Regions from separate parts of the Azospirillum brasilense genome, predicted to be linked through region 2. Evidence: predicted binding sites of a transcription regulator. Region 2 holds the regulator's gene; each other region holds the start of a gene.
The links. Region 2 encodes PhoB, which activates phosphate uptake and scavenging genes when phosphate is short. Its sites were predicted from a motif close to TNTCATAAAACTGTCA; they were not measured.

Region 1 (10,502 bases), 650 kb from region 2:
TTCCTCTGTCCTCCATCGTCAAAGCCATCGGCGACCAGACAAAGGCCGTCACCCGGCTGATGATTGTCGGCAGAACGGGCTGAACCGTCACGGGATGACATTCCTCCACGCGCGTTGGCCGGTGTCATCCCGCACGGGGACCTTCATGGGGCCCTTTATGGGCAACCGGACGGAAACCCTCCCCTATTCCGTCTCGATCCCGCGGGCCAGAGCGGCGATGACGCCGTAGCCGACCTGATCCTGCGGGTCGATCTCGGCCAGCTTGGCAAGGATGCCCCTCGCCTCCTCCACGCGCCCGCTGCGCAGGCTGATGAAGGCCAGCGCCTTCAGCGTGAAGAGGGTGAAGCGCGGCGGCCCTTCCTTCGTCCAATCCGTGCTGTCCGCGCGCAGGCTCCGCCAGTCCCCGGCATAGCCGCCTTCGCGCGCCGCGGCGTCCAGCCCGATCGTCGCCACCCGCTCCGCGTCCGCGAAGCGCTTGCGGTTGAAGTAGAATTTATAGAGCGCGTAGAAGACCGGCAGCACGCGCGGCCCCATCCGGTGCGCCTCCCACAGCAGGGCCTCGCAGGCCGCGGCGTCGGGACGGGCCTTCACCGCCTCCTGCAGCTTCTCGTCGATGTGCTCGGGCACCTCGCCGAAGGCCATGCGCCCGTTGGACATCCGCAATTCGACCGGCCGCTCCATCACCCGCCCCCTTCCGTTGTTTCGCGAAACCGTGCGCCCGACCGACAATCCTGTATGGGCCGCAAGCGGGTTTCGCAAAAGACCATAAAACAATTGTGCGTCCTTTCGTCGCAGGATGTCGCAAACCCGACATGGCCCCGACCCGACAATTGTCGGGAAGGCGTCAGCCGGCCGACCTGACAATCATTGAAAATCAATAGCTTATAGTTTGGCACGCTGCTTGCTGATCCTACGACCAGGATCGGTCGGCATGCCCGACGGAGCATTTGGAGGCGGCAGACATGGTGACCCTGACGGATGCGGCGGTGAACACCCTGGAGCGCGTGCTGGCGAAATCCGGCGGCGCCGCGGCCGGACTGCGCATCGCGGTGGCCGACGGCGGCTGCGCCGGCATGAAGTACCAGATGGGGCTGGAGGCCACGGCGGGCGATGAAGACGCCGTGCTGACCTTCGGCCCGGTGACGATCTTCGTCGATCCGACCAGCCAGCCCTTCCTGACCGGCGTGGTGGTCGATTTCGTCGAAGGGGTCGAGGGCGCGGGCTTCAAGTTCGACAACCCGAACGCGACGGGCAGCTGCGGCTGCGGCAAGTCCTTCTCGGCGGGGCCGGGGGGAAGCTGCTCCTCCGCGCCGGCGGCCGGCGGCTGCGGCACCGCCCACTAACCCCGAACACTCTCCCCCCACCCGGTAACGCGGGAAAGGCAAGGCGTCATGTGGAACTACACCGACAAGGTCAAGGAACACTTCTTCAACCCGAAGAACGCCGGCGCGCTGGATGAGGCGAACGCCGTGGGCGAGGTCGGGTCGATCACCTGCGGCGACGCCCTGAAGCTGATGATGAAGGTCAACCCCGACAGCCAGGTCATCGAGGACGCGAAGTTCCAGACCTTCGGCTGCGGCTCGGCCATCGCGTCCTCGTCGGCGCTGACGGAGATGATCATCGGCAAGACGGTGGACGAGGCGCTGGCCGTCACCAACCGCGACATCGCCGAGTATCTGGGCGGCCTGCCGCCGGAGAAGATGCACTGTTCGGTCATGGGCGCCGAGGCGCTCCGCGCCGCCATCGCCAACTTCAAGGGCGAGGAGTGGGTCGACGACCACGAGGAAGGCGAGCTGGTCTGCAAGTGCTTCGGCATCGACGCGGCGATGATCGAGCGCGCGGTGACCGTCAACAGCCTGACCACGCTGGAGGAGGTCACCCACTACACCAAGGCCGGCGGCTCCTGCCAGACCTGCCACGAGAAGATCGAGGAGGTGCTGGAGGCCGTGCTCGCCAAGACCGGCGCGCTGGCCCCGCCCAAGCCCCACGCCCCCGGCACGGTCGGGCTGGACGCCATCAAGCCGCTGGCCCCGAAGGCCGAGGCCGCCCCGGCCAAGCTGACCAACGTGCAGCGCATGCAGAAGATCATGTTCGCCATCGAGGAGCTGCGCCCGCAGATCCAGCGCGACGGCGGCGACGTGGAGCTGGTGGACATCGACGGCAAGGACATCTACGTCCGCCTGACCGGCGCCTGCTCCGGCTGTTCGCAGTCCGCCGGCACCATGATGGGCGTGCAGGCCAAGCTGGTCGAGGCGCTGGGTGAGTTCGTCCGCGTCAAGCCCGCCTCCCTCCTGCCGGTGGGGGCCTGAGCCATGACCGCGAACACCGTCCAATTGGGAATCTACCTCGACAACAACGCCACCACCCGCGTCGATCCGGAAGTGCTGGCGGAGATGCTGCCGCTGTTCACCGAGCAGTTCGGCAACCCCTCCTCCATGCACGGCTTCGGCGCCGCGGTGGGCGGCAAGATCGAATGGGCGCGCAAGCAGGTGCAGGCGCTCCTCGGCGCCGCCCATGACAGCGAGATCGTCTTCACCTCCGGCGGGACGGAGAGCGACAACACCGCCATCCTGTCGGTGCTGGAGGCCTATCCGAAGAAGAAGAGCATCGTCACCAGCGTGGTCGAGCATCCCGCGGTGCTGGCGCTGTGCGACTATCTGGAGAAGAAGCGCGGCTACACCGTCCACCGCATCGGCGTGGACAACCGGGGCAACCTCAACCTCGACGCCTACAAGGCGGCGCTGGGGCCGGACGTCGCCATCGTCTCGATCATGTGGGCGAACAACGAGACCGGGACGATCTTCCCGATCGAGGAGCTGGCCCAGCTCGCCAAGGCCGCCGGCGCGGTGTTCCACACCGACGCGGTGCAGGCGGTCGGCAAGATCCCGATGACGCTCGCCACCAGCGCGGTGGACATGCTGTCGCTGTCCGGCCACAAGCTGCACGCGCCCAAGGGCATCGGCGCGCTCTACGTCAAGCGCGGCCTGCGCTTCCGCCCGATGCTGCGCGGCGGCCACCAGGAGCGCTCGCGCCGCGCCGGCACGGAGAACGCGCCGGGCATCGTCGGGCTGGGGGCGGCCGCACAGCTCGCGCTCATGCACATGACCGACGAGAACACGCGGGTGAAGGCGCTGCGCGACAAGCTGGAGCAGGCCATCCTGGCCGCCGTTCCCAACTGCTTCGTCACCGGCAACCCGGCCAACCGCCTGCCCAACACCTGCAACGTCGCCTTCGAGTACATCGAGGGCGAGGCGATCCTCCTGCTGCTGAACGAGGCCGGCATCGCCGCCTCGTCGGGATCGGCCTGCACCTCCGGGTCGCTGGAGCCGAGCCACGTGATGCGGGCGATGGGCGTGCCCTACACCGCCGCCCACGGCGCCACCCGCTTCTCCCTGTCGCGCGAGACGACCGAGGAGGAGATCGACCGGGTGATCGCGGTGGTCCCCGGCATCATCGCGAAGCTGCGCTCGCTGTCGCCCTACTGGTCGCAGGCGGGCGCACCGAAGGAGTTCGCCCCGGTTTACTCGTAACACCGAGATCGCAGGCCGGGCCGGGCCCGTGCCCCGGCAACCCGCCCGACGACACCCGCCGGGACGCGGTTCCCCGGCCCGGTCTGCGACACAACACCCTGGCTCCGTTGCCCCCACCCTCCCCAATGCGTGGGTCCCCTCCCTCCCCCGCTTCGCAGGAGAGGGCCTTCAATCCCCTCCACCGCGAAGCGGGGGAGGGTCAGGGAGGGGGCAACCACCGCGACGCATTCGCATCGAGGCTCACGTCATGCCGATGGCCGGTTCCACCATCATCAACGACACGACGCTGCGCGACGGGGAGCAGACGGCGGGGGTCGCCTTCACGCTCGACGAGAAGATCGCCATTGCCCGCGCGCTCGACGAGGCCGGCGTGCCGGAGCTGGAGATCGGCATCCCCGCCATGGGCCCGGAGGAGCGCGAGGGCATCCGCGCCGTGGCCGCGCTGGGGCTGAAAGCCCGGCTGATGGTCTGGTGCCGCATGCACGACACCGACCTGAAGGCGGCGCTGGACTGCAAGGTCGGCACCGTCAACCTGTCGATGCCCGTCTCCGACATCCACATCACCAAGAAGCTGAAGCGCAGCCGCGCCTGGGCCCTGGCGGAAATCGAACGCAAGGTCAAGACGGCCCGCGACCACGGGCTGGAGGTCAGCCTGGGCGGCGAGGATTCCTCGCGCGCCGACATGGATTTCCTGATCGCCGCCGCGACCGTGGCGCAGGAGGCCGGCGCCCGCCGCTTCCGCTTCGCCGACACGCTGGGCGTGCTCGATCCCTTCCAGACGCGCGCCTGCATCGAACGGCTGCGCCGGGCCACCGACCTGGAGATCGAGATCCACGCCCACGACGACCTCGGCCTCGCCAACGCCAACTCGCTGGCCGCCGTGCTGGGCGGGGCGACCCACGTCAACACCACCGTCAACGGCCTGGGCGAGCGCGCCGGCAATGCCCCGCTGGAGGAGGTGGTGGTGTCGCTGAAGGTGCTCTACGGGCAGGACTGCGGGGTGGACACCCGCGCGCTGGGCGCGATCTCCGACCTCGTGGAGCGCGCGTCCAACCGACCGGTGGCGGTCAACAAGTCGATCGTCGGCGACGCCGTCTTCACGCACGAGGCCGGCATCCACGTCGACGGGCTGCTGCGCGACCGCGCCACCTACCAGAATTTCGACCCCGCCGAGGTGGGGCGCGAGCACCGCATCGTGCTGGGCAAGCATTCCGGCACGGCGGGGGTGAAGATGGCCTACGGCCAACTCGGCATCGCCTGCGACGACGCCACCGCCCAGGCGGTGCTGCCGCGGGTCCGCGCCCTCGCCACCCGCGCCAAGCGCGCCCCGACGGCGGAGGAGCTGCGCGCCTTCCACGACGACGCCACCCGCTGGAATGTCGTCTCCTCGTGATCCGGAGGACCCCATGGCCGCGATCGACGCCCACCCGGACCTCGCCATGACGGACACCAGCCTGTGGCAGCTGCTGCGCGAGGACGTCGCCTGCGTCTTCGACCGCGATCCGGCGGCGCGCAACGTCCTCGACGTGCTGACCTGCTATCCCGGCATCCACGCGCTGGTGGTCCACCGGCTGTCCAACGCCGCGTGGCGGCGGGGTCTGCGCTGGCCGGCGCGCTTCCTGTCCTATCTGGCCCGCGCGCTGACCAACATCGACATCCACCCCGGCGCCACCATCGGCCGCCGCTTCTTCATCGACCACGGGGCCGGCGTCGTCATCGGCGAGACGGCGGAGATCGGCGACGACGTGACGCTCTATCACGGCGTGACGCTGGGCGGCACCTCCTGGACCAAGGGCAAGCGCCACCCGACGCTGGGCGACGGCGTGCTGGTCGGGTCCGGGGCCAAGATCCTGGGGCCGATCACCGTCGGTGCCCACTGCCGCGTCGGCGCCAACTCGGTGGTGACCAAGGACGTGCCGGAGGGCATGACGGTGGTCGGCATCCCCGGCCGCGTCGTCCGTCCGGACACCCAGCGCCGGCTGGCCGCCCACGGCATCGACCTCGACCACCATCTGATGCCCGACCCGGTCGGCAAGGCCATCGCCTGCCTGATCGACCACATCAACCGCATCGAGGCCCGGCTGGAGGCCCACGCGGCGGAGGAGGCCACGCGCCCCGCCCCGCTCCACCCCGCCCCGCCGCTGAGCGCCATCCGGCTGGACGAGCTGCCGCTCGACGGGATCGTCTGCCGGAGCTGCGGCAACCTGTGCGACCAGGACGCCTGCGGCGACCGCAATCACGCCAACCACGACACCGGCGCGCGCGCCGATCATTACGTCATCTGAACGGAAAGGACCCCGCCATGAGCTTCAAGGACGATCTGGAGGATCTGGAGACCGCGGAGGACTTCCTGCGCTTCCTCGGCGTCACTTACGAGCAGCGTGTGGTGAACGTGAACCGCCTGCACATCCTGCAGCGCTTCCACGACTATCTGTCGGCCGACACCGGCATGGAGGGGCTGGACGACGACGGCATGGCCGCCCGCTACGGCGCCCATCTGCAGCGCGCCTACCAGGACTTTGTGGTGTCCAACGCCATCGCCGAGAAGACCTTCAAGGTCCACCAGGAGGAGGCCAAGCGGATGGCCGACCGTTTCGTCCCGCTGGACACCCTGCTGCCGACCTGACCCCTTCCGTCGTTCAACGCCAAAACGGCCTGCGGACCCGCCCCCGGCGAGCGTCCGCGGGCCGTTTCGCTATCCGGCCATCCTCCGCGCCTTGTGCGGCCTTGTCGGATTTGTCCGGTAGGCGACAGAGGCCGGACCGGGTCGGGAGTCCGGTCCGGCCGGGGCGGAAGCCCCTGTTGAGAAGCCGACACGTCCGTTCTTTGTCGTTTTTGCGACAATCTCTCAACAGAGGGAAAACCAATCAAATTCAAACACTTACCGCATATGCGCAAATCTGGCACGCCGCTTGCTGGTAGGACCATAGCCACGCCGCGCGACAGGCGGCGGAATGTCAAGGAGACCGGGATGCACATCGTTGTCTGTATCAAACAGGTGCCCGACAGCGCCCAGATCCGCATCCACCCCGTGACGAACACGATCATGCGTCAGGGCGTCCCGGCCATCATCAACCCCTTCGACCTCTTCTCGCTGGAGGAGGCGCTGCGGATCAAGGACAAGGTCGGCGCCCGCGTCACCGTCCTGACCATGGGGCCGCCGATGGCCGAAACCTCGCTGCGCAAGGCGCTGTCGCTGGGTGCCGACGACGCGGTGCTGCTGACCGACCGCAAGTTCGCCGGGTCGGACACGCTGGCGACCTCCTACGCCCTGACCTCCGCCATCAAGAAGCTGTCGGAGGAGGAGACGGTCGATCTGGTCTTCTGCGGCAAGCAGACGGTCGACGGGGACACCGCGCAGGTCGGTCCGGGCATCGCCACGCGGTTGGGCTTCCAGCAGCTCACCTACATCACGAAGATCGAATCGATCGACCAGGGCGCCCGAGAGATCGTCGTGCACCGCCGCTCCGAAGGCGGCGTGCAGGTGCTGAAGACCGCCCTGCCCTGCATGATCACGATGCTGGAAGGCACGAACACCATCCGCTTCGGCAAGATGGACGACATGTTCCGCGCCGCCCGCTACGGCCTGAAGACGTGGAACAAGGACACCACCGGCGCCGAAGAGACGAAGGTCGGGCTGAAGGGCTCGCCCACCGTCGTGTCGAAGGTCTTCGTGCCGAAGCCGCGCGCCCAGAAGGCGACGATGGTCGAGGCCGAGGCCCCCACCGCCGAGGCCCAGGCCGCCGCCGCGGTCGAAGCCATCTTCGGCGCCCAGCCGAAACTCGCCGACGAGCTGCTCGCCCGCGCCGCCGCCGGGCTGTGACGCGCCGTTCCTGACGAATCCTCCGCCGGAGACATCCCGATGAGCGAACCAAGCAAGCCGCAGGGACGCAAGTTCCAACTGCCCGAGCACCTGAAGGAATACAAGGGCATCTGGGTGATCGTGGAGCAGGAGCGCGGCTCCGTCCATTCCGTGTCGTGGGAGCTGGTGGGCGAGGCCCGCAAGCTCGCCGACAAGCTGGGGGTCGAGGTGGGGGCCGTGGTGCTGGGCGCCGACAGCCCGGAGCTGAACGCCATCTGCGGCGACGCCTTCACCTACGGCGCCGACGTCGTCTACAAGGTGACCGACCCGGTCCTGGCCGACTACCGCACCGATCCCTACACGCGGGTGATGACCGACGTGGTTAACACCTACAAGCCGGAGATCGTGCTGCTGGGCGCCACCACGCTGGGCCGCGACCTCGCCGGCGCCATCGCCACCACGCTCGCCACCGGCCTGACCGCCGACTGCACCGAGCTGGACATCTACATGGACAACCGGTCGCTGGCGGCCACCCGCCCGACCTTCGGCGGCACCCTGCTCTGCACCATCCAGACGCTGGCCTACCGCCCGCAGATGGCCACGGTGCGACCGCGCGTGATGTCCATGCCCGACCGCGACGACAGCCGCACCGGCCGCGTGGTCGAGGTGTTCCCGGCGCTGCGCGAGGACGACGTCATCACCAAGGTGCTGAGCTTCATCGCCGACCGCGAGCAGAACGAGGCGCAGCTCGCCTTCGCCGACATCATCGTGGCAGGGGGCAAGGGGCTGGGCAAGCCGGAGAACCTGAAGCTGGTCTTCGACCTTGCCAAGGTTCTGGGCGGCGAGGTCGGGGTGACCCGTCCTCTGGTCCAGGCCGGCTGGACCGGCTTCGACCGGCAGGTTGGGCAGACCGGCAAGACGGTGCGCCCGAAGCTCTACATCGCCGCCGGCATCTCCGGCGCCATCCAGCACCGGGTCGGCATGGAGAAGTCCGACCTGATCCTGGCCATCAACACCGATCCCAACGCGCCGATCTTCGACTTCGCCCATCTCGGGCTGGTCGGCGACGCGCTGACCATCCTGCCGGCCCTGACCGACGCTTTCGGCAAGCGCCTCTCGGTCAACCGGCTGGCCGGCTGAACTACCGGACGAACAGGAGCCAACAGGACCATGGTCGAAAAGTTCGACGCCATCGTCATCGGTGCCGGCCCGTCCGGCAACGCGGCGGCCTACACGCTGGCCAAGCAGGGCCTCAACGTTCTTCAGCTCGAGCGCGGGGAGTATCCCGGCGCCAAGAACGTCCAGGGCGGCATCATGTACGCCGCCGAGCTGGAGAAGATCATCCCGGACTTCCGCGAGGATTGCCCGACCGAGCGCCACATCATCGAACAGCGCATCTGGCTGCTCGGCGACGACAACTACATCGGCACCAACTACCGCTCGGACGCCTTCAACAGCGACAAGCCGAACCGCTACACGATCATCCGCGCCAACATCGACAAGTGGTTCTCCGAGAAGATCCGCGAGGCCGGCGGCCTGCAGATCTGCGAGACCACGGTGACGGAGCTGATCCGCGACGCGTCCGGCAAGGTGATCGGCGTGCGCACCGACCGCGAGGGCGGCGAGATCCACGCCGACGTCGTCATCATGGCCGACGGCGTGAACGCCCTGCTCGCCCGCCGCACCGGCTTCCAGCAGGAGCTGGCGCCGCAGAACGTCGCGCTGGCGGTCAAGGAGATCCTGTTCATCGATCCCGAGCTGATCCAGCAGCGCTTCGGCCTGAAGGACGAGGAGGGCGTGGTCATCGAGATCATGGGCAAGGTGACCAAGGGCATGGTCGGCACCGCGTTCCTCTACACCAACAAGGAATCGCTGACGATCGGCATCGGCTGCCTGATCTCCGACTTCAAGGAGGGCTCCATCCCGCCTTACAAGATGCTGGAGGACCTGAAGAACCACCCCGTCATCAAGCCGCTGATCGAAGGGGCGGAGATGAAGGAATACGCCGCCCACATGATCCCCGAGGGCGGCTACAAGGCGGTTCCGCAGCTCTACGGCGACGGCTGGATGGTGGTCGGCGACGCCGCCCACTTCAACAACGCCGCCCACCGCGAGGGCTCCAACCTCGCCATGGCGTCGGGCCGCATGGCGGCGGAGACGGTGATCGAGCTGAAGCAGGCCGGCAAGCCCTGCAACGCCGCCAACCTCGCCGCCTACAAGAAGAAGCTGGACGACAGCTTCATCATGAAGGACCTGAAGAAGTACCGGAACCTGCCGGGCATCATGCACGAGAACAAGCAGTTCTTCGGCGCCTATCCCGACACGCTGACCGCCGCCGCCCACAGCTGGTTCACCGTGGACAGCGTGGACAAGAAGACGAAGGAGAAGGAGATCATGAAGTCCTTCGTCAAGAAGCGCTCGATCATGGGTCTGGTCGGCGACGCAATCAAGCTGGTGAGGGCCGTGCGATGAGCATCGTGGTCAAGATCGAAGAGAAGCTGTACCAGAACCGCTACATCGTGGACGAGAGCCGACCGCACATCCAGATCCGCAACGACGCGGTGTGCAAGTCCTGCGAGTCCCAGGCCTGCACCGTCTGCTGCCCGGCCGCCTGCTACACGAAGAACGAGACGGGCAGCGTGACGCTGGCCACCGACGGCTGCCTGGAATGCGGCACCTGCCGCGTGGTCTGCCAGGACAAGGAAAATATTCAGTGGGACTACCCGCGGGGCGGCTACGGCATCAGTTATAAGTTTGGTTGAGGAACGCACCGGCGGTCCTACGGCCTACGCCGCTGGTCCGCCGGTCGTCTCCCTCTCCTATCCGCCATGACTGAAACCCCTTCCCGCTCCGCGGGGAGGGGTTTTCTTTGTCGGCGGGGATCGGCGCTCCCACCCGAATTTTCAGCACGGTCGACGGGTGCACAAGGGATGGACGCTGCACATATCCGTTGTATCGAGACCCGCGGAACGAGGGAGACGGAACATGCAGCTTCGTGTCTGCTTCGAGAACATGAAGTCGGTCAACGTCAACGACGCGTCCATGATGCGCCATTACGCCGAAAGCTATCTGGCCGACTTCCGGCCGGAATGGGCAGGCTTCATCATGCTGCCGCACAACGAGACCCAGCGCGCCACCATGGAGCCGGCCTGGCAGATGCTGATCCGCAA
Region 2 (10,502 bases):
CCGAGGCGAAGGCGAAGAACGAGGCGGCGGAGACCAGCGCGAAGCTCGGCCCCGGCACCTACACCGCGGTCATCTCCCAGGCCGTCCGCGGGGTGAACGAGCGCGAGTACACGCTGGACATCACCGAACGCCAGAACATCATGATGGTGGGGAGCGGCGCCCAGATGAAGGGCATCGCCCGCGCCGTCGTCGGCAACGACAGCGGCGTCCAGAAGCACACGTTGACCGTCGCCCAGGGCGGCGAGTTCGTCGGCAACATGTCCCTGCCCTACACGCGCTGGGCCCTCATGAGCAAGGAGGGCAAGGTCGTGGCCTCCGGCGACACGATGGACCCGACGAAGTCGGGCGAGGACATGCTGAAGAAGCCCAGCTTCAAGGTCGAACCCGGCCAGTATGAGCTGGTGATCGTCCCGCCGAAGAACGTGGTCGGCGAAATCCCGTACCAGCTGAATTTCGTCCAGAAGGTCGCCAAGACGCCCGAATCGACCGAGGAACGCCCGTTCGACAAGATCATGCGGGAGCGCGAGGCCCGGCTGAAGCAGTGGGCGGCGGAGGATGCGAACAAGTCGTCCAGCACGTCGAAGACCACGCCCTACAAGATGAGCCTGCTCGCCTGACGCCGCCGCCCACGGCGAGGGCCTGAAGCGAGGGGACTTGCGCGGCATGGGGCGTTCCGCGCTATTCTGCGGATCATGGATTTCACCGACACCCAGCTTCACCGCTATTCCCGCCACATCATCCTGCCGGAGGTCGGCGGCGTCGGGCAGGAGGCGCTGTTGCGCGCCCGCGTCCTGGTCGTCGGGGCCGGCGGGCTGGGCGCGCCGCTGCTGCTCTACCTCGCCGCGGCCGGCGTGGGCACCATCGGCGTCATCGACGACGACACGGTGGACCTGTCCAACCTGCAGCGGCAGGTCATCCACGACGAATCGAGCCTGGGCCTGGCGAAGGTGGAAAGCGCCGCCGCCCGCATCCGCGCGCTGAACCCCGACGTGGCGGTGGAGGTGCACAAGGCGCGGCTGACCCGGGACAACGCGCTGGACCTGATCGGGCGCTACGACATCGTGGCCGACGGCTCGGACAATTTCGCCACGCGCTTCCTCCTCAACGACGCCTGCTACTTCGCGAAGAAGACGCTGGTGTCGGCGGCGATCCTGCGCTTCGACGGGCAGGTCTCCACCTTCAAGGCGCATCTTGGCGACCCGCACCCCTGCTACCGCTGCCTGTTCCCCGAACCGCCGCCGCGCGGGCTGGTGCCGTCCTGCTCCGAAGGCGGCGTGCTGGGGGCGCTGGCCGGCTTCGTCGGCTCGCTCCAGGCGACCGAGGTGCTGAAGGAAATCATGGGCATCGGCGAGAGCCTGTCGGGCAGCCTGATGATGCTGGACACGCTGCACGCCTCGTTCCAGCGCATCACGGTGCGCCGCGACCCGGACTGCCCGCTGTGCGGCGCCCACCCGACCATCCACGACCTGTCCGCCCACTGAGCGGCGATTGGGAGAGCCCCGACCCATGGAAGGTCCCGAGTCCCTGTCCATCGTCCTGTTCGCGGGCGGCTTCGACCGGGTGCACTACGCCCTGGTGATGGCCAGCGCGGCGGCGGCGACCAACCGCAAGGTCACGCTGTTCTTCACCGGCCGCGCGCTGAACACGCTGCTCGCCGCAGACACGGACGGCACGCCGGGCTGGCACCGGCTGGACCCCGCCGACGACGGCAGCCGCCCAGCGGAGCGTGACGCCGCCTTCACCGCCAACGGGCTGGCCGGCTTCGAGGAGTTGCTGGAGGCCTGCGTGATGCTCAAGGTCACGGTGATGGCCTGCGAGATGGGGTTGCGCGCGCTCGGCCTGCCTGTTGGCGCCCCTCTGCGCGCCGACGTGCCGGTGAAGACCGGCGGCGTCGTCACCTTCCTGAACGACGCGCCGAAGACCGGCGCGATCCTCTTCGTGTGAGCGCGATGACCGACGACCACAGCCCAATGGACCACAGTCTGGTGATCGAACACGCGAACCGCTTCGAGGCGATCGCCGCGGAGGGCTTCGAGGGCCGGCCCTACCGCGACGCGCTGGCCCATCTGGCGCAGCATGTGACGGCGCATCCCGATCTCGCCCCGCGGGTGGCGCACGCCCTGCGCATGATGATCGGCTTCATCGAGGACAGCGACCCGGCGAAGCGCTTCGGCCCGAAGGTGGCGATCCTGCGGGAGGCGGTGGGGCTGCTGGAGGGGTAAGGGTATTGGACTCTTGGTGGGCAACAGGATTTACACGGATTTCGCGGATTTAAAGCGGATTGCAATCCGCTTTGGACCGCGACGGCGGTCCCGGCCGCACATGCGGCCGAAGCCCGCCGGCAAGTGAGGCGATGTGAGTCTAAAGCGAACGGAAGTTCGCTTTAGGCACGGATGACACGGATTTTTTTTGGGCTTGCTACGCGCATCTTGATCGATCCGGCTCGCGCTGCGCACGCATGAAGAAGAATCCGCGAAATCCGTGTTCAAATCCGTGCAATCCGTGAAGACCCTGTTGTTCCCCAAGTATCCCACACCTCAGATGGACTTGCTGTCCAGCGCGTAGCCGGCCGAGCGGACGGTGCGGATCAGATCCATCTCCGTCTCCTCGTTCATCGCCTTGCGCAGGCGGCGGATGTGAACGTCGACGGTGCGCGGCTCGACATAGACGTCGTGGCCCCACACCACGTCGAGAAGCTGCTCGCGCGAGAAGACACGGCCGGGATGCTGCATGAAGTGGCGCAGCAGGCGGAACTCGGTCGGCCCCAGATGCACGTCGCGCCCGTTCCGGCGCACCCGGTGGGCGGCCAGATCCATGGTCACGTCGGCGAACTGCAGCGTCTCGTCGGTCATGCCGGGGGCCGAGCGGCGCAGCACGGCGCGCATGCGGGCGACCAGCTCGGTCGGGGAGAAGGGCTTGGTGATGTAGTCGTCGGCGCCGGAATTCAGGCCGCGCACGCGGTCCGCCTCCTCGCCGCGGGCGGTCAGCATGATGATCGGGATGTCGCGCATCTTGCTGTTGCGGCGCATCTGGCGGCAGACCTCCAGCCCCGACATCAGCGGCAGCATCCAGTCGAGCAGGACGATGTTCGGCGTCTGCTCACCGGCCAGCAGAAGCGCTTCCTCGCCGTCGGTGGCGGCGTTCACGCGGAAGCCTTCCTTCTCCAGATTGTACTTCAGCAGCGTCACGATGTCGGCTTCGTCCTCGACGATGAGGACGAGCGGCTTCAGCGCCGAATTCATGCTTGTCCCGCTCCCACTGCGCGTCTCGCCGTCACGCGGCATGTCCCGCTCCATCGTTATCCGGGCCGCCGTCCCGCGGCAATCCCCGTTCCACTCGCCCCCGTTCCACCGACTCCGTGGCCGCATCCATGACCGAACCGCCCGGTTCGACCACGGCGAAGCTGCTGCCGTCGTTCTTCGGACGCGCCGCGCGCAGCGTCGTCCCGACCACCAGATAATGGATGGTCTCGGCGATGTTGGTGGCGTGGTCGCCGATCCGCTCCAGGTTCTTCGCCATGAACAGCAGGTGCGTGCAGGGCGTGATGTTGCGCGGGTCCTCCATCATGTAGGTCAGGACCTCGCGGAACAGGCTGGTGTAGAGGTCGTCCAGCTCCTCGTCGCGCTCCCAGGCGGCGATGGCGCGCTGGACGTCGCGCTCGATGTAGGCGTCCAGCACGTCCTTCATGATCGACTCGACCAGCCGCCCCATGCGCGGGATGGCCACCGCCGGGCGCACCACCGGCACCTGGGCCAGCGCCAGCGAGCGCTTGGCGATGTTGGAGGCGTAGTCGCCGATCCGCTCCAGGTCCGACGCGATCTTCAGCGCCGACACGATCTCGCGCAGGTCCTGGGCCAGCGGCTGGCGCAGGGCGAGCAGGCGCACGGCCTCGGCGTCGATGTCGCGCTCGTAGGCGTCGATGCGCTGGTCGGCCTGCATGACCTGGGCGGCCAGCGCGACGTCGCGGCGGGCCACCGCCTTCACGGCGGCGTCCACCTGCGCTTCGGCGACGCCGCCCATCTGGGTGATCAGGTTGGACAGGCGTTCAAGTTCGTGCGCGAAGGAACGCACGATGTGTTCGTTGCTCATGCTTCACGTCCTTCGCTGAGGAGGAGTCGCGGCGGTGCCGGGGATCAGAGGCCGGCGATCAGCCGTAGCGGCCGGTGATGTAGCCCTGGGTGCGCTCGTCCCGCGGGTTGGTGAAGATTTCCTCGGTGTCGTCGCACTCCACCATGTCGCCCAGGTGGAAGAAGGCGGTCTTCTGGGAGACGCGGGCCGCCTGCTGCATGTTGTGGGTGACGATGACGATCGTGTAGTTCTCGCGCAGCTCGTCGATCAGCTCCTCGATGTGGGCCGTCGCGATGGGGTCAAGCGCCGAGCAGGGCTCGTCCATCAGGATCACCTCGGGGCTGACGGCGATGGCGCGGGCGATGCACAGGCGCTGCTGCTGGCCGCCGGACAGGCCGGTGCCCGGCTCGCGCAGGCGGTCCTTCACCTCGTTCCACAGGCCGGCGCGCTGCAGCGAGGTCTGGACGATCTCGTCCATCTCGTCGCGGTGGCTGGCGATGCCGTGGATGCGCGGGCCGTAGGCGATGTTGTCGTAGATCGACTTCGGGAAGGGGTTCGGCTTCTGAAAGACCATGCCGACGCGGGCGCGGAGCTGCACGGCGTCGATGTTCTTGCCGTAGACGTCCTCGCCGTCGAGCGCGATCAGCCCCTCGACGCGGCAGTTCTCGATGGTGTCGTTCATGCGGTTCAGGCAGCGCAGGAACGTCGACTTGCCGCAGCCGGACGGGCCGATCAGCGCCATCACGCGGTTTTCCTGGATCTCCAGGTTGATGCCCTTGAGCGCCTGCTTGGCCCCGTAGAACACCTTGACGTCGCGGGCGACCATCTTGGTGCCGTGGATGCCGGCGGCGGGACGCGAAGCCATGGCCGTGGCCGGGATGTGGGTCTGGACGCTCATGGGGTTACCAACGCCTCTCGAATTTCTTGCGCAGGAAGACGGCCAGGCCGTTCATCAGGATGAGGAAGGCGAGCAGGATCAGGATCGCCGCGGAGGTGCGCTCCGTGAAGGCCCGCTCGGGGCTGTCCGCCCACATGTAGATCTGCACCGGGATGGCCGTGGCGCTGTCGGTCAGGCCGCCCGGGATGTCCACAATGAAGGCCACCATGCCGATCATCAGCAGCGGCGCCGTCTCGCCCAGCGCGCGGGCCATGCCGATGATGGTGCCGGTCAGGATGCCCGGCAGGGCCAGCGGCAGGACATGGTGCGTCACCGTCTGCAGCGGCGAGGCGCCGACGCCCAGCGCCGCCTCGCGGATCGACGGCGGCACCGCCTTCAGCGCGACGCGCGAGGCGATGATGATGACCGGCAGGGTCATCAGCGCCATCACCAGACCGCCGACCAGCGGGGCGGAGCGCGGCAGCCCGAAGAAGCCGAGGAACACCGCCAGACCGAGCAGGCCGAAGATGATCGACGGCACCGCGGCGAGGTTGTTGATGTTCACCTCGATCAGGTCGGTCCAGCGGTTCTTCGGCGCGAACTCCTCCAGATAGACCGCGGCGGCGATGCCGATGGGCACCGACAGCAGCATGGTCACCACCAGCGTCAGGGCGGAGCCGACGACGGCCCCCAGGATGCCCGCCTGTTCCGGCTCGCGGCTGTCGCCGGCGGTGAACAGGGTGGTGTTGAAGCTGCTGCGGATGGAGCCGTTGGCGACCAGCGCGTCGATGGCGGCGATCTTGACGTCGTTCAGCCGGCGCTCGCTCTCCGGCACGTCGCGCCGGATGAAGCCCTTCATGAACTGGTCGATCTCGTCGTCGGCGCGGACCCAGACCGTCTGCGTGGTGCCGATGAGGGACGGGTTGGCGTTGACCATCGCCTCCAGCTCGTACGGCGCGCCGGAGGACAGCAGGTCGTTCAGCGAGCGGCGGGTGGCGCGGTCGGTGGCGGCCGGGACCTGGGCGTAGAGCGCCTGCCGGACGAGGGCGGTGTAGTTCCGCTCCTCGACCTGCTGCTTGTCCAGCGTCACCTCCAGACGGATCTGCGCCTGCCAGAAGGCCGTGTAGCCCTTGCTGACGATGGAGCCGAGCAGAACCACCAGCATCAGCGAGGCGATCCCCACGGCGACCATTCCGGCGATCCGGAACCGGCGCTCCGCGGCGTAGCGGCGGCGCAGGCGGGCGGAGAACTCCTCGCTCTGGTAGCGCGACTTGGTGACGGCGACCGACATGGCCCGCGTATCCTGTTCCACGAGGTCAGTCATATTTCTCTCGATACTTCTGGACCACCCGGAGGGCGACCATGTTGAGGGTGAGGGTCACGACGAACAGGACGAGGCCCAGCCCGAAGGCCGACAGCGTCTTGGGGCTGTCGAACTCCTGGTCGCCGACCAGCAGCGTGGCGATCTGCGTCGTCACCGTGGTCACGGCGTCCAGCGGGTTGGCGGTCAGGTTGGCGGTGAGGCCGGCGGCCATGGTGACGATCATCGTCTCGCCGATGGCGCGGCTGACCGCCAGCATGATGGCGGCGACGATGCCCGGCAGGGCGGCGGGCAGCACGACCAGCCGGATCGTCTCCGACTTGGTGGCGCCCAGCCCGTAGGAGCCGTCGCGCAAGCTCTGCGGCACCGCGTTGATGACGTCGTCCGACAGCGAGCTGACGAAGGGGATGATCATCACGCCCATCACGAAGCCGGCGGCCAGCGCCGATTCCGAGCTGACGCTCAGCCCCAGGCTGTTGCCCAGGTCGCGGACGAAGGGCGCCATGGTCAGGGCGGCGAAGAAGCCGTAGACCACGGTCGGGATGCCGGCCAGCACCTCCAGGATCGGCTTCAGCCAGGTGCGCAGACCGGGGCTGGCGTATTCCGACATGAAGATGGCCGCCATCAGCCCGACCGGAACCGCCACCGCCATGGCGATGCCGGTGATCAGCAGCGTGCCGGCGAACAGCGGGATCGCGCCGAAGGAGCCGCTGGAGCCCACCTGGTCGGCGCGCATGGCCATCTGCGGGCTCCAGTGCGTCCCGAACAGGAAGTCCAGCGGGTTGACCACCGCGAAGAAGCGGATCGCCTCGAACAGAAGCGACAGCACGATGCCGATGGTGGTCAGGATGGCGACCAGCGAGCAGATGACCAGCGCGATGTTGACCGTGCGCTCCACCCGGTTGCGGGCGCGCAGGTCGGGGTCGATCCGGCCGCGGGCGTAGAGCAGGCCGCCGATGGCGATGCAGCAGCCGATGACCAGAAGGCTCCAGTCGCCGAGCGCGTGCAGCCGCAGATAGCGCTCCGCCGCGGCGACGACCTCCGGGTCGGGCTCGCGGCCCGTGGCGACGCCGTGGGCGAGGTTCAGGATGTCGGCGCGCAGCAGGCCGAGCGACTGGGCGTCGCCGTTGACCAGCCGGTCCGGCAGGCCGGACAGGACCATCTGCATGACCAGCCAGCCTTCCGACGCCCCCCAGAAGGCGAAGAGCAGCAGGGCCGGAAGCCCCGCCCAGAGGGCGACGTAGAAGCCATGGTAGGACGGCACCGAATGAAGCTCGACGATGCGGCCGCCGACGGAGGCGACGGCACGCGACCGGCCCATCTGGTAACCGATCACTGTGAGCAGGGCCAGAATGATGAGCAGTACCGTGAGCTGCATGCGAAACCGCCGGAAATGGGCTGAAAACGGGCTCCTGGCACAAACGGGAAACCGGCGGCCCTCCGCGGAGAGCCGCCGGTCCCGTCAGCCGGTCAGAGCTGGAGCGGGGTCAGGTTGGTCGCCGAGGTGCGGGCGGCGTCGCGCTCCGCCTTCGGCAGGGAAATCAGACCCTTGTCGGACAGGTAGCCGTCCTCGCCCATCGCGCGCTCCGAGGTGAACTCGGCGACCAGCTCGCGGATGCCGGGGATGACGCCGGCGTGGGCGTTCTTGATGTAGATGTACAGCGGGCGCGACAGCTCGTACTTGCCGGCCTGGACCGCTTCCGGCGACAGCTCGACGCCATCCATCTTGGCGGTCTGGAGCTTGTCGCGGTTCTGGTCGTAGAAGCTGTAGCCGAACACGCCGAAGGCGTCGGGGTTGGCGGTCAGCTTCTGGACGATCAGGTTGTCGTTCTCGCCGGCCTCGACGTAGCCGCCGTCCTCGCGGATGGTCATGCAGGCCTTTTCACGGGCCTTCTCGTCGGCGACGATGGTCTTCACCTCGGCGACCTTCTTGCAGCCTTCGAGCATCACCAGCTCGTTGAAGCTGTCGCGGGTGCCGGACGTCGGGGGCGGGCCGAGGACCTCGATCTCCTTGTTCGGGAGCTTCGAGTCGATGTCCGACCACTTCTTGTAGGGGTTGGCGACCATCTTGCCGTCCACCGGCACTTCCTTGGCCAGGGCCTTCCACAGGATCTGGGTGGTCAGGTCGGTGTGCGGGGCCTGCTTGGAGTAGGCCAGCGCGATGCCGTCGTAGCCGATCTTCAGCTCGGTGATCTGGGCGACGCCGTTGGCGGCGCACTGCTCGACCTCGGACTTCTTGATGCGGCGCGAGGCGTTCGCCACGTCCGGATGCTGCGGGCCGACGCCCGCGCAGAACAGCTTCAGGCCGCCACCGGTGCCGGTCGACTCGACGACCGGGGTCTTGAACTTGCCGCCCTTGCCGAAGGCCTCGGCAACCGCCGTGGTGAACGGGAACACGGTCGAGGAGCCGACGGCGCGGATCTGGTCGCGCGACTGGGCGTTCGCAGCACCCGCGAAGGCGGCGGTCATGGCGACGACCGCGGCGGCGGTGACGGCGAGCTTCTTGGAATTCACGGTATCCCTCCGATGGTCCGGTTGCCCCTTTGCCGGGGAACGCGATGGTCCAACCCCGTGCCGCTTCCCCCAGGGGCGGGCGGCTTGCGGGGCGGACACTAGTCGGGGTCCGCGACGCGCTGATTACGGTTTTATGACAGTTTCATGACGACACCCACTTTCGGTCACGCCGGACGGGGTGGACGCAACCTCTAGGCTTGGCGCCGCGCGGGCTCCGCGGCGCGGCCCTCTCCCGACTCCTCCGACGCGGCGGGGAGATAGACCGTGAAGGTGCTGCCCACCCCGACGGCGCTCTCGATGGTCAGGCGCCCGCGATGGCGGTTCACGATGTGCTTGACGATGGCCAGCCCCAGCCCGGTGCCGCCCATGGCCCGCGACCGCGCGGCGTCGACGCGGTAGAAGCGTTCGGTCAGGCGCGGCAGATGGGTGCGGGCGATGCCCTCCCCCTGGTCGCGCACGGCGACGGCGACCATCGGCATCCCCCGCCCGCCGCGGCCCGCCGGACCGGACACCCCGACCGCCATGCCGTCGGCGAGCGACACGGCGACCGTCACGTCGGTGTTCTCGCGCGTGTATTTGATCGCGTTGCTGACGAGGTTCTGGAAGACCTGGGTGAGCTGGTCCTCGTCGCCGACCACCGCGGGCAGGTTTTCCGGCGCCTCCAGCGTCAGGCGGATGCGGCGGCTGGCCGCCTTCAGCTCCAGCGCCGCCATCACCCCGTCCAGCCGGTCCAGCACGTCGACCTTGCCGGCGGGGGGCATGTGCTCGTCCAGCTCGATCCGCGACAGCGACAGCAGGTCGTTGACGAGGCGGGCCATGCGGCTGGCCTGGTCCTGCATGATCGACAGGAAGCGCTCGTGCGCCTCCAGATCCTCGCGGGCGGGGCCGCGCAGCGTCTCGATGAAGCCGAGCAGGGAGGACAGCGGGGTGCGCAGCTCGTGGCTGGCGTTGGCGATGAAGTCGGCGCGCATCTGCTCCGACCGGCGCAGCGCGGTGATGTCGTGCAGCGTCAGGATGACCATCCGCCCCGGCACGGTTCCGGCGGGCACCCCGTCCTCGCCGGGGGCCGGGCGGGGGACGCGCCGCTGGAAGGGCTTGACCCGCACCTCGAACATGCGCTCCACCGGCACCGGCAGGCTGAATTCCAGGATGCGCGAGGCGCCGCCCTTCAGCACCGCGTCCACCGCCTCCAGAACCGCCGGGTTGCGCAGCGAGGCGGCGAGGTCGCGGTCGAGGATGCGGTCGCCGAACAGGGCGCGCGCCGCCTGGTTGGCCCGGGCCACCTGCCGCTCCGCCCCGACCAGCACCAGCGGGTCGTGCAGCGCCTCGATGATGGATTCGTTGGCTTCGAGCTGGGCCAGCGCCAGTTCGGTGCGGGCGTTCATCACCCGGTGCAGCCGCACCGCCGCCGCCGCCGCCGCCCGCACCGGGCGTGAGGCGGCGGCGGGCAGGGACGGCATCGGCTCCGTCGGGCCGGCGGCGAGCCGCTCGGCGTGGGCGGCCACCGTCCGCAGGTCGCGGACATAGAGCTGGATCATCAGCGCCACCCCGCCGACCCCGGCCAAGCCCCCCAGAACCGCCACCGCCGGTCCGATCGTCCCCTGCCGCCACAGCCCCCACAGGGCCGGCAGCAGCGGCACCAGCACCAGCGCGGCGGCGAGGATCAACCGGAGGGGCGGCATCGGCTTGGGGGTCATGGACGGCGCTTCTCGTGCGTCATGC
Region 3 (10,502 bases), on a different replicon from region 2:
AGCGCCTGTTCATAGAAGCGCCCGGCGTCGAAATGCTTGCAGCGCATCTCGGCCCGGCGCCCGGCCCGGCGCCCGTAGGCGCAGGCGAGCGGCCAATCCTCGGCGTAGAAGGCGTGATGGGCGATTAGCTCCGCCCGGTTGGGCAGGTTGCGGTCGGACCGCCGCCGCAGGGCGTGCAGCACCCGCCCGTGCAGCGGCTGGCGCTCCCGCTTGGTCAGGGTGGCGTAGGCGACCTCCTGGACCAGCGCGTGGCGGAAGGTCAGCTCGAGGTTCGGCAGCAGGCGGGAGCGCGCGAAGAAGCCGCTCTGCTCCAGCCGGGCCAGGGCGGCCGGCAGGTCGGCGGCGGGGATCGGCGACACCGCGCGCAGCAGGCCCAGGTCGACCGAGGTGCCGATCACCGCCGCGTGCATCAGAACCCGCCGCGGCCCGGGCTCAAGCGCGTCGATCCGTGAGGCCAGCAGGCCGTGCACCGTGGCCGGCAGGGCCATCCGGGCGTCGGTCTTGCCCAGGCTGTAGCGGCCCGGACTGCCGACGATGACCCCGGTGGTCTCCAGGGTGCGCAGCGATTCCTCAAGATAGAGCGGCACGCCCTGGCTCTGCGTCGCGACTCGCGCCTTCAGGTCGGCCAGCGACGGGCTGTGGCCCAGCCAATGGTCCAGGAACTCGTCGGCCTGCAGCGGCTCCAGCGGTTCGAGCGCGATGGCGTGGGCGGAATCCGGCACGGTCCAGCCGCCCGGCGTGTCCGGCCGCGAGGTGACCAGAACGAAGACCCGGGCGTCCTCCACCCCTTCGGCCAGGGCGTCCAGCAGCCGGTTGGTCAGCCCGCGCGTCCAGTGCGCGTCCTCGACAAGGATCAGCAGCGGGCGCTCCGCGGACAGCTCGCGGATCGCCGCGACCAGCCCTTCGACGCTGAAGTCGGCCTTCTGCGCCGGGTCGAGCCCCTGCCACAGCGGGTGGACGGAGGGCTGGCCGAGCAGTTCCCGCATCGCCTCGCCGGCCAGTTCGCCGCCGTTGCGCGTCGCGGCGGCGGTCAGGCGCGCCACCGCCAAGCCGTCCAATGTCGGGCCATCCAAGGCCGGGCCATCCGCCGCCCCGCAGACCGACAGGGCGAGGCAGCGGGCCGCCGCCTCCAGGTCGTCGGGGTCGCCCAGGCGGCGGATCGGGAACTGCGGCCAAATAGTAGTTGTGAAAGCCGCGGCCTCCGGGCTGCGCATCAGCTCTCCGGTCAGCCGGGACTTGCCGATGCCGGCCTCGCCGATCAGGACGGCGCAGGCGCCGCGGCCCCGCTCGGCCTGCCGCAGCGCGCCGGTCAGCACCGCCAATTCCGGTTTGCGCCCGACGAACAGCGTGCCCTCGGCGGACAGCAGGTCCATCGCCGTGCGCCGCATCGCCCGCGCCGCCTCCAGGGAGAAGGCGGTCACCGGCTCCGCGGTGGCGGACAGGCGCAGCGTTCCGGCCGGGCGGACGGTCAGGCCCTTGGGCACGAGGTCGAGCGTCTCGCGGCTCAGCAGAACGCTGTTGGGCTGCGCCCGCTGCTGCAGCTTGGCGGCGACATGCACGGTTTCGCCCACCGTGCGGTAGTCGGTCCAGACGCCCGTCTCGATGATCTGGGCCACGACCTCGCCGGAACTGATGCCGATCCGCACCTTGAACTCGTCGGAATCGATGGCCGATCGGGCGATGTCCTGAGCGGCGAGGCAGGCGCGCAACGCGTGATCCTCCAGCGCGGAGGGGGCGCCGAACACCGCCATGATGCCGTCGCCCAGCACCTGGGCCACCGTGCCGCCGTAGCGCTCGACCGCGTCGGTCAGGACCTCGAGGATGGTGAGGAGGGTCTGGTCGGCCTCCTCCGGGTCGCGGCCCGAGACCATGCTGGAGGATTCGACGATGTCGGCGAACAGGACGGTGACGACCTTGCGTTCCGCGCTGTTGCGACGGGCGGCTGCGCCATCCGATGGTTCGGCGGTGCGCGCAAGGTCGGGCGCGGAGTCGGGCGCGGTCACGGGCCGGCCCGCCACCTCCCGAGGCGCCGCCATGGGCATCGGTTGCGGTCCGCCCAAATCCATGTCCGTTCCGGCCATCGAAGCCCCCCTGCGGAGCGTCATCGGCATGTTAGAGGAAACAAATTCAAATGCGCAGACATTCAAAACAACGCATTGGCAATTTTGTTCTGAACGAGGCAGCCTAACATATGTTGGTATGCTTTCTCATGCAATCCGCAAGCGGCGGCCCAGCCTCCCCGGCATTCCCGCCGTGTTGCGGCGCCCGGATTGGCGTCGCGTGAAAAAAGGGGCTTGCCTTGGCCGTCGCCGGGGCGTATACGGGCGCTCCTCCGCTGGAGCGGCGCGGGCGTAGCTCAGGGGTAGAGCACAACCTTGCCAAGGTTGGGGTCGAGGGTTCGAATCCCTTCGCCCGCTCCATTGTCCAGTGCGGATGGTACGAAAAAGGGCGGCCTCGCGGGCCGCCCTTTTCGCGTTCAGCGCTCTGTGTCGTCGGGGCGGAAGCCGGTGTGGCGGGCCTTTCAGCCCGCCGGCTCCACCGGGTCCGTCACCACAGCGCCAGCGACAGCTCGTAGAAGAGCGCGCCGACGATGGCGGTCGCCGGCAGGGTGATGACCCAGGCCATGACGATGCCCTGCGCCAGACCCCAGCGCACCGCGCTGGTGCGGCGGGCGGCGCCGACGCCGATGATGGCCCCGGTGATGGTGTGGGTCGTGCTGACCGGCACGCCGAGCCACGTCGCGACGAACAGGGTGATGGCCCCGCCCGTCTCCGCGCAGGAGCCCTGGACCGGCTTCAGGTCGGTCAGCTTGGACCCCATGGTCTTGACGATGCGCCAGCCGCCGAACAGCGTGCCCAGCCCCATCGCGGCCTGGCAGGTGATGACCACCCAGAAGGGCACGTGGAAGGTTTCCCCCAGCATGCCCTGCGAATAGAGCAGCACGGCGATGATGCCCATGGTCTTCTGCGCGTCGTTGCCGCCGTGCCCCAGGCTGTAGAGCGCGGCGGAGCCGATCTGGATGTGGCGGAACAGCCGGTCGACCGCGAAGGGCGTGCTGCGTCGGAACAGCCAGGACACCGCGACGATCATCACGCTGGCGAGCAGGAAGCCGACCACCGGCGAGACCACGATGGCCGCGGCGGTCTTCGCCAGCCCGGACACCACCACGGCGTCCAGCCCGGCCTTCGCCACGCCGGCCCCGACGAGCCCGCCGATCAGCGCGTGGGAGGAACTGGAGGGAATGCCCAGCCACCAGGTGAAGACGTTCCAGACGATGGCGCCCATCAGCGCGCCGAAGATGACGTGCGGATCGACCACACCCGCCCCGACGATGCCGGTGCCGATGGTGGTCGCCACATGCAGCCCGAAGAACAGGAAGGCGATGAAGTTGAAGAAGGCGGCCATCGCGACGGCGGTCCGCGGCTTCAGCACGCGGGTGGAGACGACCGTTGCGATGGAGTTGGCCGCGTCGTGCAGCCCGTTGAGGAAATCGAAGAGGAGGGCGACGCCGATCAGCCCGATGAGGATGGGCAGGGCGAGGGAAGCGGCTTCCATGGGATCAGACCTGTTCGACGATGATGCCGTCGATGGTGTCGGCCACGTCCTCGCAGGCGTCGAGCACGCGTTCCAGCAGCTCGATGATCTCGCGTTGAAGGGCGTGGCGGTGGGTGATGGGGGCGTCGAGCCCGCCGCTCTCGTCGCGCAGCCGGTGCTTGGCCTCGCGCAGGAGCCGGTCGCCTTCGCTCTCGATCCGCGAGACCTCGGCGGTCATCGCGTGGAGTTGCTCGACGTGTTTGGGGATGTCGCGGAGCAGGGGGATGCCCGCGCTCAGCCGGGCGGTGCAGCGCACGATGGCGTCGGCCTGCGCGTGCATTTCCGGCGTGTAGTCGATGAAGCCCGCCTCCACGAGGTGACGCGCGGTCTCCTCGATGAGGTTGAGCACGTCGTCCATCCGCTTGCCGAGTTCCTGGATGTCCGAACGGTCGAAAGGCACGATGAAGGTGCGGTGGACGGCGAGCTGGATGTTCCTCTCAATGGCGTCGGCCTCGCTTTCGACCCGGCGGATGGTCTGGAACCGCTCCTCCAGGTCCTGGCCGCTGGCCATCATCGCCCGCAGCGCGTCCGCGCCCGTTGCGACGGTCCGGGCATGGTCGGCGAACAGGTCGAAAAACCGTTCTTCGCGCGGCATCAGGGCCCGGAACAAATTCAGCATGCGTGGTTCTCCAACTTACGCCGGCCTGCACTGCCGGGGCCCCCGCACGGACGCGCGCGAGCCTCAGCGTCGCGGCTGGTGTAACATCCCCGGCGCCCGTGGGGAGTCACAAAAGTGTCATGCCGGGCCGGCTTGCGGCGAGATTTCACGGGGATGCCCGGCGGAAAGACCGGTGATTTGCCGCGGCGGGCCGCTTATCCTGCCGCCGACGGATCGGCAGCGGGGAGGTGGGTGGCGCGTGGCGGGGGAAAGACAGATCGGCTTGGAAACACAGAGCGGACCGGGAACACAGGTCGGCCTGACCGCGGCCATCGTTTCGGTGGGCGTCTCCTCGGCGAACGGCGCCGAGCCGCGCGTGGTGACCGTGCGCAGCGGCTTCGAGATCCCCGAATCGCACCGCCGCGGCGACGAGCCGCCGCCCCACCGCGACGCGTTGCCGGGCGCCCCCTTCGATCCCGAACGTTTCCGCACCCTCCAGGACGGCCTGCGCGCGGTGGCGGAGGACGCGGCCGGGCTGACCCTGCGCTATGTGGAGCAGCTCTACAGCTTCGGCGACCGCCACCGCGACCCGCACGAGCTGTTCGGCGGCCCGCGCTCGCTGGTGGTCGGCTATCTGGCCCTGCTGCGCGAGGCGCCGCTGCGCATCGACGGGGCGGAATGGCGCGGCCTGTACGAGTTCTTTCCCTGGGAGGACTGGCGCGAGTCGCCGCCGGCGCTGCTCGATTCGGTGATCCGTCCGGCGCTCGCCCGCTGGGTCGCCGCCGCCCCGGACGAGCCCGCCCGTGCCCGCCGCGGCGAGCGCGCCCGCATGGCCTTCGCGCTGGACGGCGGTGAGTGGGATTCCGAGCGGGTGCTGGAGCGCTACGAGCTGCTCTACGAGGCCGGGCTGGTGGTGGAGGCGTTCCGCGACCATGACCTGGCCCGCCGGGCGGGGGTGGAGGAGCGGACGGTGCGGCTGGAGATGCCCCGCGCGCTGGGCCGCCCGATGGCCCGCGACGGCCGCCGCATCCTGGCGACGGCGCTGGAGCGGCTGCGCGGCAAGCTGAAATACCGCCCCATCGTGTTCGAGCTGCTGCCCCCGACCTTCACCCTGCACCAGCTTCAGCAGGTGGTGGAGGCGCTGTCCGGCGAGCGGCTGCACAAGCAGAATTTCCGGCGCCTGATGATCTCCGGCGGGCTGGTGGAGCCGACCGGCCAGTATGAGAGCCAGACCGGCGGGCGCCCCGCCGAGCTGTACCGCTTCCGCCGCAGCGCCATCCTGGAACGCACCAGCACGGGGGCCATCGCCGCCCCGGAGGATTGACCATCCCTGCAATGGGGGTATCCTGCCGTCAAAGCCAAAGAAGGGGAGCGAAACCGCATGACCGATTTCGACAGCACCTGCGACCTCTACGACCGGTTCGAGAAGACCGCCCGCGTCGCCGATCCCGTCTTCCGCGACTTCGGCGGGCGTCGCCAATTCAGCGGCGCCGCGGTGACCGTGAAGTGCTTCGAGGACAATTCCCGCGTCAAGGAGCTGCTGGGTACGCCGGGGCGGGGCAAGGTGCTGGTGGTCGATGGCGGCGGCGGCCTGCGCGCCGCCCTGATGGGCGACCTGATCGCCAAGGACGCGGTGAAGAACGGCTGGGAGGGCGTGGTCATCCACGGCTGCGTCCGCGACGCCGCGGTGCTCGCCACGCTGGACCTGGGCATCAAGGCGCTGGCGGCGATCCCGCGCAAGACCGTCCGCAACGGCGAGGGGCAGAAGGATCTGCCGGTGACGCTGGCCGGCATCCGCATCAATCCCGGCGATCTCGTCTTCGCCGACGAGGACGGCGTGCTGGTGCTGACTCCGGAGGAGTTCGGCACGACCGCGTGACGGGTGTGGAACGAGGCAGGCTCCGGCCCTGAAAAGAGTGGCGCATGTTGATCGTCTTCGGCGGGCTGCCTGGAACCGGCAAAACGACCATCGCCCGTGTGTTGGCGCGCCGGCTCGGCGCGTTTCATCTGCGGATCGATACGATCGAGCAGGCGATTCGCATGGCCGGCGGCGCCGACGGTGAGGCTGTCGGTCCGCAAGGCTATGTGGTCGCCTACGCCCTGGCCGGCGATAATCTACGGCTGGGTGCCACCGTGATCGCGGATTGCGTCAACCCTGTCCGGATCACGCGCGAGGCGTGGCGCGCCACGGCGCTTCAGGCCGGGGTGCGGCTGGTCGAGGTGGAGGTTGTGTGCTCGGACCCGGTCGAGCACCGGCACCGGGTCGAAACCCGTCAAAGTGACATCGCCGGGCACCGTCCGCCCTCCTGGGCGGCGGTGAGGGGGCGGGAATACGAGCCCTGGGACGGTTTGGACGCCGTCATCGACACGGCGGGGCGTGAGGTCGACGCCTGCGTCGCGGCGATTCTGGCGATTCTGCCGGGCCACCCGCTCCACGAAAGCGGGCGCCGTCCGTGAGGTGGAGTCAGCCCGCCACCTTCTCCCACCCCATCTTCTGGTACCGGTATTCCAGGATCGTTGGCGCCGCGCAGGCGTAGCCGACCCAGACGCCCAGGGTCATCAGGGCGCCGACCGGCCACAGTGGGATGGAGATGAGGATCAGGGCCGCGTGAATTGCGGCGTGCAGCCACTCGGCCTTTTTCGCGAAGTAAACGGGGCCGAGCAGAAAGGCCCAAAGGATCTCGCGGTTGGTCACCGCCTCCCGCTGGCCGTTCGTGGGATTCTCGAACATCATCCCGGACGGAGCCGCCGCCATCCCTGCCTCCCTTTGGTTGTTTTCCATTCTATTTGGGGAGGCAGTCTGGACGACGGCGGTCCGGCCTGTCGAGGACGAAACGGCCTTTTTCCGGATGGTGGAGACGGTGTCCCGACGGATGGATCAGGACACCGCCCCGTCCCGCCCGGCCCCCTCCCTTCCGGCTTGCGCCATGGCCAGGAAGCGCCGGCACTGCTGCTCGCGGTCGTAGCCGAGCAGCGTGCCGAGGATGAAATCCTCCTCCGGCGTCAACTGATTCAATGGCTTGCGCACCACGCTCCGCACCATCGCGACGCAGGCCGGGTGGCCGAAGAAGACGTTGACCTTGGCCTCCGTCACCGTCTGGACGTGGTAGTCGACGAACCGCTCCGCCAGCTTGCGGGTCACCGCGTCGGCGTCCCGCGTGCTGAGCGTCATCATGACCATGGGCCGGACGCCCTTGCTGTACTCGTACAGATGGTGCCCGAGCAGGTGGACGGGCATGGCCAACCCATCATGGGTCAACCCATCATGGGGCATCACGCCAGCTGGCTGATCCATGCGGTGATCCGTTTGTCGGTTTGGGAGGACTGGTTGTCCTGGTCGAGCGCCAGCCCGACGAACCGCCCGTCGCGTTCCGCGGTGGAGCCCGAATGCTCGTAGCCGGTGGTGTCGGTGAAGCCGACGACGACCCCGCCCTGCGCCACCACCTGATCGTAGAGCGTGCCCATGGCGTCCACGAAGGACTCCGGGTAGGTCACCTGATCGCCGGTGCCGAACAGGGCGACCTTCTTGCCGTTCAGGTTGGCGGCCTTCAGCGTGCCGAAGTTGGCTTCCCAGTCGCATTGCAGATCGCCCACGCCATAGGTCGGCGCGCCGAGGATCAGCAGGTCGCAATTCTCGAAATCCGCGGCGGAGGCGCGGGCGATGTCGACGGTCTTTCCCTGAATCTTCTTCGCGATGCGCGAGGCGACCGACTTGGTCGCGCCGCCGTCGGAGCCATAGATGATCGTGACGTTCATGGTCTCTCTCTGGGCAATCCTGTGGGCCAATCGGATCAGGGCCGGCAAGCAAAGGCGAGAACGTCCGGCCTGGAACGAATGATAATAAGAATGATTCGCATTTGCAAGATGACCATGAACGGTTTGTGGGAATTCTGTGAAGGGAAGGCCGCGCCGCCAAGGACGGCGCGGCTTTCAGGCGATTTAAGAGTCCTTGTGCGGGGAAACGTTGGGCAGCAGCGCGGCGGCGAGGCCGAGCAGGGGCACGACCGAGCAGGCCTGGAACACGAAGCCGATGCCCTTCCAATCGGCCAGAACGCCAAGCCCGGCGGCGGCCATGCCTCCGATCCCGAAGGCCAGACCGAAGAACAGGCCGGACACCATGCCGACGCGGCCGGGCATCAGCTCCTGCGCGTAGACGATGATGGCGGGGAAGGCCGAGGCCAGGGCCAGCCCGATCACCGCGCTGAGCACGACCGTCGCGGTCAGCCCGACATGGGGCAGCAGCAGCGTGAAGGGCAGAATGCCGAGGATCGACACCCAGATCACCGTCTTGCGCCCGATCCGGTCGCCGATCGGGCCGCCGATGATCGTGCCGATCGCCACCGCCGCCAGGAAGACGAACAGGCAGAGCTGCGCCGCGTCCGGCTCCAGGGCGAAACGCTCCATCAGGAAGAAGGTGTAGAAGCTGGTGAGGCTGGACAGATAGACGTATTTGGACAGGATCAGCACCATCAGCACGGCCAGCGCCTGGTTCACCTGCCCGCGGGACAGGCCGGGGTAATGGACCGCGGCCCCGCGGCGGACCGGGCGGGCGTGGTCGCTGCGGGCGTACCAGCGCCCGATGCCGGTCAGCAGGGCCATGCCGCCCAGGGCGGCCAGCGCGAACCAGGACAGGCTCTCCTGCCCGCGCGGCAGGATGATGTAGGCGGCGAGCAGCGGCCCCAGCGCCGACCCGGCGTTGCCGCCCACCTGGAACAGCGACTGCGCCAGCCCGTGAGCCCCGCCGGAGGCGAGACGGGCGATCCGCGACGCCTCGGGGTGGAAGACCGAGGAGCCGAAGCCCAGCAGGGTCGCCCCGATCAGCAGCGCCGCGTAGTTCGGCGCGAAGGCCAGCGTGACCAGCCCGACCAGCGACGCCCCCATGCCGATGGTCAGGGAGTAGGGCGCCGGCCGCCGGTCGGTGGCGAGCCCGATGATCGGCTGAAGCAGCGAGGCGGTGATCTGGTAGGTCAGGGTGAGCAGGCCGATCTGCGCGAAGCTGAGGTCGAATCCGCCCTTCAGGATCGGGTAGATCGCGGGCAGCAGGGACTGGATCAGGTCGTTCAGCAGATGGCAGACGCTGATCGTCCCCAGGACGGGCAGCGCCGTCTCCCCGGCCTTGGGCCGGGACAGGGTGGTGTCGGTCACGGAAGGAAGCCTTTTTTGGCGCTTGCTCGGCGGGCGGGCGGCGCGTTGCTTGGTGTGGAGCAACAGCCTAAGGTGGGCCTCGACGGCCTGCCACCGCGGTCAGGCCGATTTCTTACGAGACTGGGCCATGGTCCGGAACCTGCGCATCGAGACGGTCGAGGAGTCGCCCCGCCCGCTGATCACCTTGGGACAGGATCACGCGGACGGCACCGTGCTGGCCGCCCACACGCACCGGCGCGGCCAGTTGCTGTCCGGGGCGACGGGGACGCTGCTGCTGTCCACCGCCCAGGGGCGCTGGGTGATGCCGCCCCATTGCGGGCTGTGGATTCCGCCGGGCGTCCCGCACGAAGTCCGGATGATCGGGATGGTGATGACGCAGAGCCTCTATCTGGCCCCCGCGCTGGCCGACACCATGCCGGACCGCTGCGAGGTTCTGGCGCTGTCGCCCTTCTTCCGCAGCCTGATCGGGCGGGCGATCGACGTGCCGGTGGATTACGACCCGGATAGCCACGACGGCGCGGTGATGGCCCTGCTTCTGCACGAGATGCGGCGACTTCCGGTGGAGCCGCTGTCGCTGCCCTTTCCCACCCACGCCGCCCTGGCGGAGCGCTGCCGGCGGTTCCTGCAAGAGCCGACGATCCAGGCGACGATCGAGGACTGGAGCGACGGTCTGGGCATGAGCCGCCGCAACTTCACCCGGCTGTTCCGGCGCGAGACGGGGCTGAGCTTCGTGGAATGGCGCCAGCAGGCGTGCTTGGTGTCGGCCCTGCCGCGGCTGGTCGCGGGGGTTCCGGTGACGACGGTGGCGCTGGACCTCGGCTACGACAACCCGGCGGCCTTCACGACGATGTTCAAGCGGACGCTGGGGGCGTCACCGCGCGCCTACTTGGCGAAGGCCGGTGCTGATGGATCGGAGCGCTCGGCCTGAGGCGCTCTGTATCCCTGCGTTCCAAATCCCGATGACAAAGACGAAAAGCCCCGCCGGAGCGATCCCGGCGGGGCTTTTCATAAACGCGGAAGCTCTCGCACCCGGCCCCCCTCCTGGCCTCCCCCCGCTTGCGCGAGGGGAGGGGAAGAGATGCAGGAGGATCAGGCGGCGACCGTGTCGGCCACGTCCTGGAACTCCTTGATCTGGTCGAAGTTCATGTAGCGGTAGATGTCGCCG

Region 1: D3869_RS11440 (HesB/IscA family protein) is a predicted target of PhoB. The motif match lies at 798-813, and genes of this name have one in related genera.
Region 3: D3869_RS21220 (DUF47 domain-containing protein) is a predicted target of PhoB. The motif match lies at 4,318-4,333, and genes of this name have one in related genera.

Annotation. Positions count from the first base shown of each region.
Region 1 covers NZ_CP032345.1:2,382,408-2,392,909, reverse strand. Annotated here, with positions in the region: gene D3869_RS11450 (hypothetical protein) at 1-83, shown strand, start outside; gene D3869_RS11445 (hypothetical protein) at 184-681, opposite strand; gene D3869_RS11440 (HesB/IscA family protein) at 963-1,343, shown strand; gene nifU (Fe-S cluster assembly protein NifU) at 1,392-2,309, shown strand; gene nifS (cysteine desulfurase NifS) at 2,313-3,530, shown strand; gene nifV (homocitrate synthase) at 3,778-4,923, shown strand; gene cysE (serine O-acetyltransferase) at 4,937-5,815, shown strand; gene nifW (nitrogenase-stabilizing/protective protein NifW) at 5,833-6,156, shown strand; gene D3869_RS11410 (electron transfer flavoprotein subunit beta/FixA family protein) at 6,502-7,353, shown strand; gene D3869_RS11405 (electron transfer flavoprotein subunit alpha/FixB family protein) at 7,393-8,472, shown strand; gene D3869_RS11400 (FAD-dependent oxidoreductase) at 8,503-9,804, shown strand; gene D3869_RS11395 (ferredoxin family protein) at 9,801-10,094, shown strand; gene D3869_RS11390 (hypothetical protein) at 10,318-10,502, shown strand, end outside.
Region 2 covers NZ_CP032345.1:1,733,029-1,743,530, reverse strand. Annotated here, with positions in the region: gene D3869_RS08455 (hypothetical protein) at 1-617, shown strand, start outside; gene D3869_RS08450 (HesA/MoeB/ThiF family protein) at 693-1,481, shown strand; gene D3869_RS08445 (DsrE family protein) at 1,507-1,944, shown strand; gene D3869_RS08440 (hypothetical protein) at 1,971-2,222, shown strand; gene phoB (phosphate regulon transcriptional regulator PhoB) at 2,538-3,242, opposite strand; gene phoU (phosphate signaling complex protein PhoU) at 3,274-4,089, opposite strand; gene pstB (phosphate ABC transporter ATP-binding protein PstB) at 4,148-4,933, opposite strand; gene pstA (phosphate ABC transporter permease PstA) at 4,971-6,269, opposite strand; gene pstC (phosphate ABC transporter permease subunit PstC) at 6,262-7,644, opposite strand; gene D3869_RS08410 (PstS family phosphate ABC transporter substrate-binding protein) at 7,737-8,780, opposite strand; gene D3869_RS08405 (ATP-binding protein) at 8,972-10,477, opposite strand.
Region 3 covers NZ_CP032346.1:1,592,133-1,602,634, forward strand. Annotated here, with positions in the region: gene D3869_RS21205 (ATP-binding protein) at 1-2,003, opposite strand, end outside; tRNA gene D3869_RS21210 (tRNA-Gly) at 2,346-2,420, shown strand; gene D3869_RS21215 (inorganic phosphate transporter) at 2,548-3,555, opposite strand; gene D3869_RS21220 (DUF47 domain-containing protein) at 3,560-4,213, opposite strand; gene D3869_RS21225 (NUDIX hydrolase) at 4,452-5,516, shown strand; gene rraA (ribonuclease E activity regulator RraA) at 5,574-6,071, shown strand; gene D3869_RS21235 (AAA family ATPase) at 6,116-6,649, shown strand; gene D3869_RS21240 (hypothetical protein) at 6,657-6,947, opposite strand; gene D3869_RS21245 (DUF2023 family protein) at 7,071-7,430, opposite strand; gene fldA (flavodoxin FldA) at 7,466-7,948, opposite strand; gene D3869_RS21255 (MFS transporter) at 8,132-9,337, opposite strand; gene D3869_RS21260 (AraC family transcriptional regulator) at 9,465-10,265, shown strand; gene acnB (bifunctional aconitate hydratase 2/2-methylisocitrate dehydratase) at 10,427-10,502, opposite strand, start outside.